Regions from separate parts of the Paenibacillus sp. TAF43_2 genome, predicted to be linked through region 2. Evidence: riboswitches for the same ligand, from Rfam matches in the RefSeq annotation. Region 2 holds a riboswitch; each other region holds the start of a gene.

The links. A riboswitch is a leader RNA that binds a small molecule or an ion and turns the genes downstream of it on or off. The one in region 2 is predicted to bind cyclic di-GMP.
Region 1: linked by a shared signal. The riboswitch ahead of AB4Z17_RS19895 (EAL domain-containing protein) and the one ahead of AB4Z17_RS28965 (transglutaminase-like domain-containing protein) in region 2 are both predicted to bind cyclic di-GMP.
Region 3: linked by a shared signal. The riboswitch ahead of AB4Z17_RS01495 (pyridoxal phosphate-dependent decarboxylase family protein) and the one ahead of AB4Z17_RS28965 (transglutaminase-like domain-containing protein) in region 2 are both predicted to bind cyclic di-GMP.
Region 4: linked by a shared signal. The riboswitch ahead of AB4Z17_RS23010 (anti-repressor SinI family protein) and the one ahead of AB4Z17_RS28965 (transglutaminase-like domain-containing protein) in region 2 are both predicted to bind cyclic di-GMP.

What each region holds. Positions count from the first base shown of each region.
Region 1 covers NZ_JBFRDK010000096.1:11,276-14,441, reverse strand. Annotated here, with positions in the region: gene AB4Z17_RS19900 (metallophosphoesterase) at 1-936, shown strand, start outside; cyclic di-GMP riboswitch class I at 1,053-1,138, shown strand; gene AB4Z17_RS19895 (EAL domain-containing protein) at 1,223-3,166, shown strand, end outside.
Region 2 covers NZ_JBFRDK010000210.1:6,636-9,801, forward strand. Annotated here, with positions in the region: gene lysS (lysine--tRNA ligase) at 119-1,651, shown strand; cyclic di-GMP riboswitch class I at 1,820-1,898, shown strand; cyclic di-GMP riboswitch class I at 1,950-2,028, shown strand; gene AB4Z17_RS28965 (transglutaminase-like domain-containing protein) at 2,041-2,850, shown strand.
Region 3 covers NZ_JBFRDK010000003.1:71,468-74,633, reverse strand. Annotated here, with positions in the region: gene AB4Z17_RS01505 (MFS transporter) at 1-436, opposite strand, end outside; gene AB4Z17_RS01500 (DUF423 domain-containing protein) at 632-994, shown strand; cyclic di-GMP riboswitch class I at 1,229-1,314, shown strand; gene AB4Z17_RS01495 (pyridoxal phosphate-dependent decarboxylase family protein) at 1,409-3,097, shown strand; gene AB4Z17_RS01490 (methyl-accepting chemotaxis protein) at 3,078-3,166, shown strand, end outside.
Region 4 covers NZ_JBFRDK010000126.1:93-3,258, reverse strand. Annotated here, with positions in the region: gene AB4Z17_RS23020 (beta-1,6-N-acetylglucosaminyltransferase) at 1-429, shown strand, start outside; gene galE (UDP-glucose 4-epimerase GalE) at 501-1,547, shown strand; cyclic di-GMP riboswitch class II at 1,746-1,827, shown strand; gene AB4Z17_RS23010 (anti-repressor SinI family protein) at 1,846-2,007, shown strand; gene AB4Z17_RS23005 (helix-turn-helix domain-containing protein) at 2,022-2,354, opposite strand; partial or broken gene AB4Z17_RS23000 (asparagine synthetase B) at 2,685-3,166, shown strand, end outside.

The DNA of each region.
Region 1 (3,166 bases), on a different contig from region 2:
AAAATAAATAAGGTTGACCTAACCGCTGTTTATGAGCGACTTCTGCAAAGATTCGGAAGCTACATGAAGGAAAACGATATATCGATGCTCCTGCTCGATGGCGAGCTTTTGCCATGGGAGGCGCTGGGGGAAGGTCTCATCGAAAAGCAGTTTAAGCCAATTGAGAAGGGGCTTGAGACAGAGCTRGCTTTTCTGAAGGCGAATGGATTCGAGGAAGCGTTCGGAAAGCTTGCGCATGATTTCAAGGAAAGCGGTTTTGAAAAGGATCAGTTTCACCTTAGCAAAGGGGCTATTAATGAGAAGTATGGCCTAGCCGTCTATCAAAATTTTAAGCATGTTCATTCTATTCTTGAGAAAAACAAGCCAATTGACGAGCATGTCAAAGCATATGAAACGTATAAGAGGCAGCTGGAGCTGTATGCCGAGGCAGGGGAACTTGAATACAAGCCATTTTCGCTGCTCAAAATCGCATACGTAGACGGAAGCGAGCAGCTGCCAGGGTGGAAAACCTCTGAGATGTATCGATTCCTATCTGACGATCCATTCATCACGCTTGTGCTGTCTGATGCGGAGAGCTATGAGCTTGCAGAAAAATATTTCTACACGCTTACGGTAGACAATCATATGGAAGGTGTCGTGATTAAGCCCGAGCTGCCTCAGCCGTACACGGTTCCCTATATGAAAGTGCGCAATAAGGAATACATGTCTATTATTTACGGTTATGATTATAGATTTCCGCACAAGTACAATAAGCTCATCAAGCAAAAAAATATTACGCAAAAGCTTCGTACATCATTTAACGAGTACCGGCTAGGACAGCATATGCTGGCGATTCCTTTTGCTGAAATTGCCCCAGAAAACGATGGATATCAAGCGGCTGTTGCGAATCTTTTGTTTGAGGTTGCCAAAGAGAAGGAAATCGATCCTAGATTGTAAAACATCAATATACCAAACCTCCCAAAATGGGAGGTTTTTCTACATCATTCGACCTATTATGAAATTGGTTATGGTATATATCGGAATAATATGGAATACTGGTATATGTAAAAAGTCCTAGTAAAAAGCAAAGTTGTCGAAAGACAATGACGCAAAGCCAACAGGCCTAAAGGAAATTTCCAAAGGTGGCTGGGTTGCCAAAAGGATGAGTGATAACATACCTATATCCTCTCCTTAAAAACTTCAGGTTACCGCCTACGTTATGAATAAGAGGGGATATTTAGCAATGAAACAAATGATTAAACGTTTTAATGGAAATGTTAATGTTGGTAGTTTTAATATTGTTCAAAAGTTAGCGAATTTAGGCTACTGGGAGTTTGACCATATTCGCAGAGAAGCATCCTGGTCGAATCAAATGTTCGAAATATATGGTATGAAATCTGATTTCTCGATGACGATTGAACAATTTTTTGAGTTTGTACATCCCGAAGATCGTGAGCGCGTTAATGAGCAGTTCCACCTTGCAATTGAATCAAAAAAGGAAAGCGTTTCCGAGTACAGAATCGTTCGTCAAGGCGGTGAAGTTAGATATGTGGTGGAAAACATTACGTTCATACGGAATGCCGAAAACGAGATATTGTTGACGATAGGCATGATTCAGGATGTAACGGAAAATAAAAAAATACAGCATCGCCTCACACTAGAAGAGCAGCTTTATAAATCGATATTTGAAAACAACCCTGACGCGGTCTTTTCTTTAGACGCACAAGGGCGTTTTTTGTCATGCAATTCTGTGCTTGAGCAAGTTTTTGGATATACGAAAGAGGAAATTATAAATGATAGTTTTCATAAATTTGTAGATGACGCAGCACTGGATAAAACGATTCAATATTTTGAGCAAACGGTCAAGACGCTGAATCCTCAAAACTATGATACGACAGGCATTACGAGAACAGGGCAAACGGTCGAATTTAATGTGACCAATATTCCAATCATTATTAATAAAAAGCTTATCGGCGTCTACGGCATTGCCAAGGATATTACGCAGCAAAAAATGATTGAGCAATCATTGACTGAGACCGAATTAAAATACCGCAGTATTGTTGAGCAATCCATTGTCGGTATTTTTGTCGCGCAAAAAAACAACTTCGTTTATTCAAACGACCAGCTCAATAAAATGTTTGGTTATGACTCCTTGATCGGTATGGATATTATACAGACGATCCATCCTTTAGACCGTGAAGCCGTCGTTAATCAGCTAACGAAGTTACAGGAGGGGCAGTCTTTATCTAATTTCTGCCACAGAGCCATTAAGCAAGATGGGACGATTATTCATTGCGAAGTGCACTATAATCAAGTGTCAAATATGGGTGAGCAGGCGATCGTTGGCGTAGTCCTTGATGTTACGGATCGGAGCAAGGCTGAGGAATTAAATCAATATTTGGCTTACCACGATTATTTAACGGAGATGCCAAATCGCAGAATGTTTGAAGACCAGCTAGATAAGCAGCTAAGGGTAAGCGAGTATTTTAAGCAGAGGCTGGCGATCATGCTGATTGACGTGGATCGTTTCAAATATGTAAATGATACGCTTGGGCATCCGATTGGGGATGAGCTGCTGAAACAAATCGCCTTTCGATTGATGAGCAATTTACGTGATGGCCAAACCGTATTCCGACTTGGCGGAGACGAATTTGCAATTATTATAGCTGATGTAAAGCAGCAAAACGAAATCAAGGATATGGCAGCTACTATTATTAAGCTTATCAATGAGCAATTTTTGATAGAAGGATATGAGCTGAATGTAACCGCAAGTATTGGAATCAGTCAATCGCCTGGCGATGGGAGCTCGGTGGAGCAGTTGATGAAAAATGCGAATGCGGCTCTTTATCATGCGAAGTCCAGAGGCAGCAACCAATCACAGTGCTATTCCTCTTCTTTAAATGTGCAATCATTCAAATTGTTTTCACTCAGCAATGATTTGCGTAAAGCGCAGGAAAGAGGAGAGCTGTTCCTTCATTATATGCCTCGAGTACATTCGCAAACGATGGAAATTGTTGGCGTCGAGGCGCTGCTGCGCTGGAATCATCCAGATTGGGGATTGGTTGCTCCGTCTGAATTCATACCGATCGCAGAGGAAACGGGGCTTATTGTATCGATAGGAGAATGGGTGCTTCGCGAAGCCTGTTTGCAGCATAAACGGTGGCAGAGCTTAGGACTGCCTTCGGTC
Region 2 (3,166 bases):
AGCTTTTTGAACGTTTAAAATATAAGAACGTATATTACAGGTCTATACATTGCTTATATTTTATTGCGAAACGAGATTTTGCTGCATGAATCCGGTGACAGCTGCTTGCTTTTGCCGAATGATCAAGGAGATGAAAGAAGTGGAACAAGAAAACAATGAACAGCAGGAGCTAAGTGAGCTTTTGCAAATTCGCAGAAACAAATTGGACGAGCTTAGAGGGTTAGGTGTGGATCCATTTGGCCGAAAATTCGAACGCACTCATAACGCCAAAGATATTGTACAAGCCTATGAAGGGCTCAGCAAAGAAGAAATAGAAGAAAAAGCGGTTGAAGTGCGTATTGCTGGCCGTATTATGCAGAAACGCGGCATGGGCAAAGCGGGTTTTGCTACGATTCAAGATTTGAGCGGCAAGGTTCAAATATATGTTCGTAAAGATTCCGTTGAAGAGCATAAGTTTGCAGCTTTTGATTTGCTGGATATCGGTGATATCATTGGCGTAGTAGGCGTTGTATTCAAAACGAATACAGGCGAAGTCTCTGTCAAAGCACGTGATATTGAAGTTTTGACAAAGTCGCTTCTTCCATTGCCTGATAAATATCATGGCTTAAAAGACGTAGAGCTTCGTTATCGTCAGCGTTATGTTGACCTTATCGTGAATCCCGACGTCCAACAAACCTTTATTACTCGTTCCAAAATCATTCAATCCATGCGTCGCTACCTAGATTCCCGCGGGTATTTAGAAGTAGAAACACCAACACTGCATTCCATTGCAGGCGGTGCTGCAGCACGGCCTTTCGAAACGCATCATAATGCGCTGGACATGCAGCTCTACATGCGTATTGCAATCGAGCTTCATTTGAAGCGACTAATTGTAGGCGGATTGGAGAAAGTATATGAGATCGGCCGTGTATACCGGAATGAGGGGATTTCGACTCGCCACAATCCAGAGTTTACAATGATTGAGCTTTACGAGGCTTATGCTGATTACAAGGATATTATGGCATTGACAGAGAATGTCATCGCACATATTGCACAAGAGGTTCTTGGAACAACGAAAATCACTTATCAAGGCCAAGAGATTGATTTGACGCCTCAGTGGCGCCGTGTCAGCATGGTTGAGCTTGTCAAAGAAACGACTGGCGTAGATTTCGGCGTGGAAATGAGCGACGAGGAAGCCCATCGTTTGGCGAAAGAACACAAAGTTGCCGTTGATCCGCATATGACATTTGGTCATATTCTCAACGCCTTCTTTGAACAGTTCGGTGAGCATACGCTTATTCAGCCAACCTTTGTTACAGGACATCCGGTTGCTATTTCGCCGCTTGCTAAGAAGAGCGAAGCGGATCCACGCTTCACCGATCGATTTGAGCTATTCATCGTAGCACGCGAGCATGCTAATGCATTTACGGAGCTTAACGATCCGATCGATCAGCGTGAGCGTTTCGAGTCGCAGCTTGTTGAGCGTGAGCATGGAAATGACGAGGCGCATGAGATGGATGAAGACTTTATCCGCGCTCTGGAATACGGCATGCCGCCAACAGGCGGACTAGGAATCGGTATCGACCGATTGATCATGCTTCTAACAGATGCTCCATCTATTCGTGATGTACTGTTGTTCCCTCATATGAGAGATCAGCGTTCTGCTGAATAAGAAAGAAACAAGAAACCGTTTGGCTTTTAGCAGCCAACGGTTCTTTTTTTTTCTAATATCGAGAATTTGCAACAACAATCCTTAAAAACATTCAAATTATGATTGATATTGTAGTACAATCTATTGATTTGCTAGATTCATATGGTAGAATAGAACTAATAAAGCGCTACACGATAACGGCAAACCTATCGAAAGGTAGGGACGCAAAGCTAAAGGGCCTTCCGTATGATGGCAGCCAGCTACCGAATGAACAGGCTTTTTTTTGTTTGTATAGGGGAAATTCATCACAAAGCGCTTCACACGATAATGGCAAACCTATCGAAAGGTAGGGACGCAAAGCTAAAGGGCCTTCCGTAAGATGGCAGCCAGCTACCGAAGGGAGTATATTCATGCGTAAATTTATGTTAGTCATCGCAGCTTTTGTTCTTTTTGCATCCATCCATGTAACGGTCGTTCAGGCAAATGAAGCGGACTCTTCTGATTGGCTCAACACGGGGAATTTAGATAAAGGTGTTGTCTCCGTACAATATGCAGTGAGCACTAAAGTGAAAACGAAGCTTATGATCGCAAAAGGCGCATCAAATTATACATATAATCTAACCAGCGGAAAAACAGCTGAGAAGTTTCCATTGCAGCTTGGCAATGGCGAATATACGATATCTCTTCTAGAGAATACAACAGGCAACAAATACAAACTGGCGAAGAAAGAAACCGTGACGCTTGATTTAAAAGACAACAAGGTTTTGTACTTGAATTCCATCCAGAACATTGACTGGTCGAATGCGAGCAGCGCCATCGTCAAGGCAAAAGAATTAGCGAGCAATAAAAAAACGGATATGGAGAAAGTAAAGGCAATCTACGAGTATATTATTACGAATGTAAGTTATGATAATCAATTAGCTGCTAATCTGTCAGTTGATTACCTCCCCAATATTGATCGCACATTTAAATCGAGAAAGGATATTTGCTACGGATACGCTTCATTGTTTGCGGCAATGCTGCGGAGCGTGGATATTCCTACGAAGCTCTTGATGGGACAATCTACTTATGTGGATGTTTATCATGCTTGGAACGAAGTATACTTGGATGGGAAATGGGTTACGATTGATACGACAGTTGATGCGGGTCTAAAGAAGGGCAAGAAAAAGTATGAGCTTATCAAGGATGCAGCTCAATATACAGTTACAAAAACATATTAGAAGTCATACGAGCTTGCGGAAATCGCAGAGCTCGTTTTTTTATGTCTTTCTTCAATATAGGTGAGGAGGAAGCGAAGCAACGATTACGCAAATAGAAGGCAAATAGGAGTGTTGAAAACTTTTTCGTAAATAATGAAAAAAACACTTGCAATGCTATATACGCCTATGATATATTATCTAGGTCGCCAACGAGATACACGGTCGACAAGAGAGAAAAGATTGCTCTTTGAAAACTGAACAACGAGTAATAACTGCCTCGCAAATCCTTCGGGATAAGCGAAAAAAGCGATAAAAAAGTAATGAGCATTTCAAACAC
Region 3 (3,166 bases), on a different contig from region 2:
AAAAAATACTGAAAATGCGCAGTCGATCTGCTTTAGCTACGTTTGTGGCAAGAAAGGGAATGGCAAGCACCTGAAAGATGGCAGCAAATAAGCCGGTCAGAACGGCCATTGTAAGTAAGCTGCTTTCTGTTTCAAATAATGAGCGTCCAGCGAGTACCACACCGCTGCAAAGAGCGCCAATGACGAGCAAGCGCTTGCGGCTGGCGCGATCGCCGAATAAGCCAATGGGAATGAAACATAACGCGGTTGCGAGTGATTGCATACTGACAATTTTTCCGCTCATGGCATCGGGGTAACCGAGCTCGTGAATGTACAAATTGTAGAGTACCGAGAACATGCCCGTACCGATTTGATATAACATGTTTGCTAGAAAAAATAAACGAATATTGCGGGACCAGCCCTGCCACTCTGTGGCGGTAGATTGAATGAATTTCACGTAGATGCCTCCTGATGCTATACCAAACTACATTACTCCTCTGGCAACAGTAAATCAATCGGAAATTATTATGTAGAGAAAAAAATTGAAATTGTAATTTTATATATGGTATTGGAGTATTGCTAGTAATTCCCTGCTCCTTTCAATCATGATATGCTTAACTTGCAAATTCATAAAATGAGGAGAGATGTTGATATGCAAACATTTATTATGCTCGGATGTATTCTCATGGTGCTCGCGGTCGCAATTGGAGCTTTCGGCGCACATGCACTGAAAAGCAAGATCACACCGGACAAGCTGAAGGTTTATGAGGTCGGCGTACAGTATCACATCGCACATGCATTAGGTTTAATTCTGATTGGACTGCTCGCGGGTCAGTATCCGGGTGCTCAAATGATCATTACGGGCGGTTGGTTTTTGGTAGCGGGAATTATATTGTTCTCGGGAAGCCTATATGTACTTAGTGTTGCTAAAGCTCGGTTTCTTGGTCCAATTACACCGCTAGGCGGGCTTTCTTTTATGATTGGTTGGGTGCTTGTCGCTGTAGGTGTTCTTTAGGGAAATTGTTGAGCTTTTAATATTTAATATCTATCTTCTATGACCATTGTAAAGAATTTATTTATGTTTACATGAAATAGTGATGGAAAAGTATGAAGATTTTGAAAATATAGATGCAACTCTATTAGTTTAAGACATAATTAACCAAAAATTATATTGATCTCCGAAAAATAAAATAGTAAAATGATTTCGATAGATGTAAATGTTTGCTAATAAGTTTGCAAATTTGTCCAAATTAAATATTGGCAAAACCATCGAAAGGTGGTGACGCAAAGCTATAGGGACTACTTCTTTCAAAGAAATGTCAGCCAGTTGCGAATTAATATGCAGAAGGTATACCTATGGTTATTTTTAGGTATGCCTTTTTGATTGTAAAAAATAGAGAGAAAAATGAATGGTGGAGAGTGGTACAGCATGAATAGGAAAGACCAGCCTAATATTAAAAGTTTATTTCCAAGTGAAGACGGCAACATAACGCAACGAAATTACATGTTAGATTTAATTGAACAGATTGTAAGTGGTGTTGATGAATTAAAGGATCCGGAATCGGTATTTCTTAAAGGAGAAAAAGAACGTGGTCCTCATTTCTATAAAGAACTAGCGGAGGCAAGCAGAATTCCCGCAATGGGAAATCCATTAGAAGAAGTCAATAAAGAACTCTTAAAATTGCTTCATGCTCATCCTTATCATACAAAATACTTTTTAACAAATATTTTGCCTATGGCTAGTATTCCAGGTGTACTTGGCATGATTGCAGCATTTATGGTTAATGGCAATAATTTATGGGATGTGTATGGTCCGGCGGCTGCGGAAGCTGAAGTTAAAGTCGTGGCGATGATGTCAGATCTCGTGGGCTATAATCCTTCTGAAAGCGGCGGATATACGACATGGGGCGGCCAAGGAGCTATATTCACTGGTTTAAGGCTGGCAATAAATAAAGCCTGTCCGACTGCAGCTCAAAACGGGGTTCCACAAAATTTATATGCCTTTTGTTCGGAGGCGGCCCATTACAGCCTTTATAAATCAGTTGAGGCTACAGGTCTAGGGAGCAAACATTTAATTAAGATTAGAACAAACGAAGATTCATCAATGGATGTAAATGATTTGAAAGAAAAGATGGAAAACGTCATTATGCACGGAGGCATCCCAATATACGTCGTTGCTACTACGGGTACGACTGATGCAATGGGTATTGATAACATAGATGACATTTATAAAATGACAGAGCTGCTCTCGCAGAAGCATAACATTCAAAGACCGCATATTCATGCCGACTCAGCTTTAGGTGGCTTTTTTGCATTTTATAATGATTACGATTTTGAAGGAAACCCTTTAAGCATTGAGAGTGATACGCTTGTTGCTCTAAAGTTGATTCAAGAGAGAATGCAGCATCTCATGAAAGCAGACTCGCTTTGTTTCGATTTTCAAAAGCTGGGACAGACGCCTTATTCAACGAGCTTATTTTTAGCAAAAAATGCTGCTGATTTAAAGCTTCTTGATTTGGACCCAGATGAGACTCCTTATGTTGGACACCGTGGATATGGACAATATCACACCAGCTATACTCTTGAATGCTCAAGAATGGGAAGTTCCATCAGTATTTATAGCGCGCTATTAGCGTTTGGAATAGAAGGCTATCAAAAGCTGCTTGCCCAATTTGTTGAGGTGAATGTCACATTCAGAAAGACCTTGCAAAGAGAAATACCTGAAGCCGTTATTGTAAATCATCTAAACCCTGGTATTGTTACACTCTTTAGACTTTATGAGGATAAACAAAATGGTTATGAAAAAGAATATGCCGGCTCCATGAGCTATGCTGAAGTAGAAGAGATTAATAAATTAAATGAGCTATTGTTTGAGATTCTTGGAAGAGACCGCGGAGAAATGTTCTTTGGCGATACCAAAAAACATCTTTATGTCCCAACCTTGGATAACAAAAGAATAGCATTGTATGCGAGTAAATTATTTGTTATTTCGCCGCATACACAAGTAACCGATGTTGATAAAATCGTCGCTTATCTAAAAGCAAAAATCAATGAAACCTATGTGGAATATATGCGAATTAGTAAAAAGGAGTATACTCATGAAGAAATCTATACTTAGTTTTAATTGGTACAAAGAACATCTCTCTGTGAAAATCGCTCTCAGTATTCTCTTATTGCAAGTGATAAC
Region 4 (3,166 bases), on a different contig from region 2:
AGAAGCATAATGCTGAAAATGTATAAGAAAGGTTTAGTTCTTTTCCCTAACCGTCAGTTAATGCCTAACAATTATTTGTTGTATCATGGCTCCTCGTGGTTCTGCATGCCAATTGAAGTTGCAAGATTTATCATAGATTTTCTTGACCAAAACAAATGGTATTATCAATATTTCAAATATGCTCTGTGCCCAGATGAATGGTTTTTTCAAACCTTAGTTATGAACTCGAAATATGCGGATCAGGTCACTAATGATAATTTAACTTATTTAAAATGGGGAGAAAAATATAACAATAGTAATCACCCCATAAATCTAAGCTTTAAAGATATTGATTCTATTGAAAAATCGAATAAATACTTTGCGAGAAAATTCGATGAAAGAGAAGATGCAGCAATGATAAATTATTACAGCGAAAAGGTATGCATGTGAGCTTAGCATCGGAGAGGTGTTTTTTTGATTTAGTTGTTCTTTATTAAGAATTATTGAGAGGGGTAAATAAAATGGCAATTTTAGTAACAGGCGGAGCGGGGTACATAGGCAGTCATACTTGCATTGAGCTTCTTGAAGCGGGATATGAATTAGTGGTTGTTGATAATTTGTCTAATAGCAGCTATATCGCTTTAGAAAGAGTGAAAGAGATTACAAATAAAACCTTTACCTTTTATCAAATGGATCTTATGGATCAAAAGGGACTCGAGCATGTATTTTCGAATCATGCTATTGATGCTGTTATTCACTTCGCTGGGTTAAAGGCTGTCGGAGAGTCTGTTCAAATGCCTTTATCTTATTATCATACCAATATAACGAGCACTTTAATTCTTTGTGGAGTCATGAGGAAATTTGGTGTTCATAAATTAGTGTTTAGTTCCTCGGCTACTGTTTATGGACGGCCCGAACAAGTTCCGATTATTGAGGATTCACCGCTCTCAGCAACAAATCCATATGGTCGGACTAAGCTCATGCTAGAACAAATTTTACTGGATCTAGCTAGTTCAGATAACAGCTGGGGAATAACGATCCTGAGGTATTTCAACCCTATTGGCGCCCATAAAAGTGGTCGAATTGGAGAAAATCCAAATGGCGTGCCAAACAACTTAATGCCTTACATATCGCAGGTAGCTGTTGGCAAGCTTAAACAGTTGCATGTATTTGGAAATGATTATCCAACTGTGGATGGCACTGGAGTGAGAGACTACATTCATGTAGTAGATCTAGCAAAGGGGCATGTAAAGGCACTGGAAAAGATGAGTAGAAAATCAAATGTGAATATATATAATCTTGGCACTGGGAATGGCTACAGTGTGTTAGAGATGATTGCAGCCTTCGAGAAGGTAACTGGTCAAAGCATTCCATACGAGGTCGTTAGCCGCAGACCTGGCGATATTGCTGTTTGTTATGCAGATACGCTGAAGGCAAATGAAGAATTGAATTGGTTTGCAACAAAAGGAATAGAAGAAATGTGCAGCGATACGTGGAGATGGCAATTTTCAAATCCGAATGGTTATGAAGAAGATGCACTGTTGAAATCTGAACTTGCAGCAAAATAATATACCGGATAGCTCTGTTAATAAAGCAACATTTTAGAGCTCCTAATTTGATCTAGCGGGCTCTATCTCCTTCCCCTGCTCCCTTTAACAATCATTAAATAAATTCGACAAAAAATGTAATTATCTTTCATTTTTGTGAGACAGGAAGCGACAGCATACGCAATTAGAGTGATTTATAATACATCTATAAACGAATGACAAGCATAGGGAGACGTTGAAATGCGTTTAGTATCTGGGCACCTTAAACGCATGGAGTCAGTGGTGCAACCGTCCCAAATTGAATGGGGGACATGGGAAAATGGTACTTACAAAATCAGAGGATAATCAGGATTTAGATATGGAATGGGTAGCATTAATCATGAATGCACGTTCTTTGGGGTTTAGCAAGGAAGATGTTAGAAAGGTATTACTATGTCTTGAAGAAAGCAAGAAAGATGATATACAAGAAACAGCCGTATAAAAGAAAATAAAGCGCTACTCTCGCTTTATTTTCCATTTATTGAATTCTAAAAATTCTTTAAACTGATCTTTGCTTACGCCAGAAGCCATTGCTTCTCGAACTAGATCGGCCCACTCGGTGTCTAGATTGCTTGTTTTACGATCATTGTTTTCATCGCTATTTAAAAATTCTTCAACCGTTACGTTTAATACTGCGCCTACCTTTTCGAGAAATTGAATCGAAGGATTTTGCTGGAGCCCTCGTTCAATAGAGCTTAAGTAAGATTTTGCGACGCCTGCCCGTTGCGACAACTCCGTTAGGGATAGGCCTTTTCTCTTGCGCAGCATCTGAATACGTTCTCCGATCATAGCAAACTCCCCCGTTATCTCTTCGTTGTAGACTAACACTATTATAACGAATAATTCTTAATTGCGAAAGCTTGTAAGTTTTAACGAATAAAAAATAAAATGACGTCTAAATTAGAAAAAAATAAGGTTAAACCCATTTCGAAATGTTGTTCTTATAAAAGAACGATGTTTCGTTTTATTTTGTGATATTTTGGTGAAAAAACGATTGACAACGTCTGTTTTCAAGTGTATTATTCAAATATGTTCTTTATTAAGAACTAAAAGACATTCAATGATGCTCGCATCTCGTTCGATTGAAGAACACGCTGGCTATCTAAATCGGAGGCACGAATGAGCGCAATAGCAGTCGTTTATGAAGTTGATCAGACAGCCCATGTGTTAGATCAGGGGAATAGACTGATGCAGCAATTATCACGGTTTCCTTGCAATACAGCTCAAGCATGGAATAAGAACAATGTGTTTGTTGGATGCCATAATCAATGGATTACACCAGAGTCTGTCGGGGAATGCAATCCCTATTATGATTCGGAAAGACGCTTAGTCATAAGTGCCGATGCAATTATTGATAACCGCATTGAGCTGTTTGAAGCATTAAATGTAGAGCTTGACCGTAGAGTGCAAATCACTGATGCCGAACTGATTTTACTCTCCTATGCGAAATGGGGGGTTGAGTCACCCAAGCATCTGATCGGTGATTTTGCTTTTATGATATGGGATGAGAGAGAACAAAGAGTGTTTGCTGCCAGAGACTTCTCAGGTTGTCGAACATTGTATTATCACTGGAACGGAAGCCGTCTAGCGATGTGCACGAC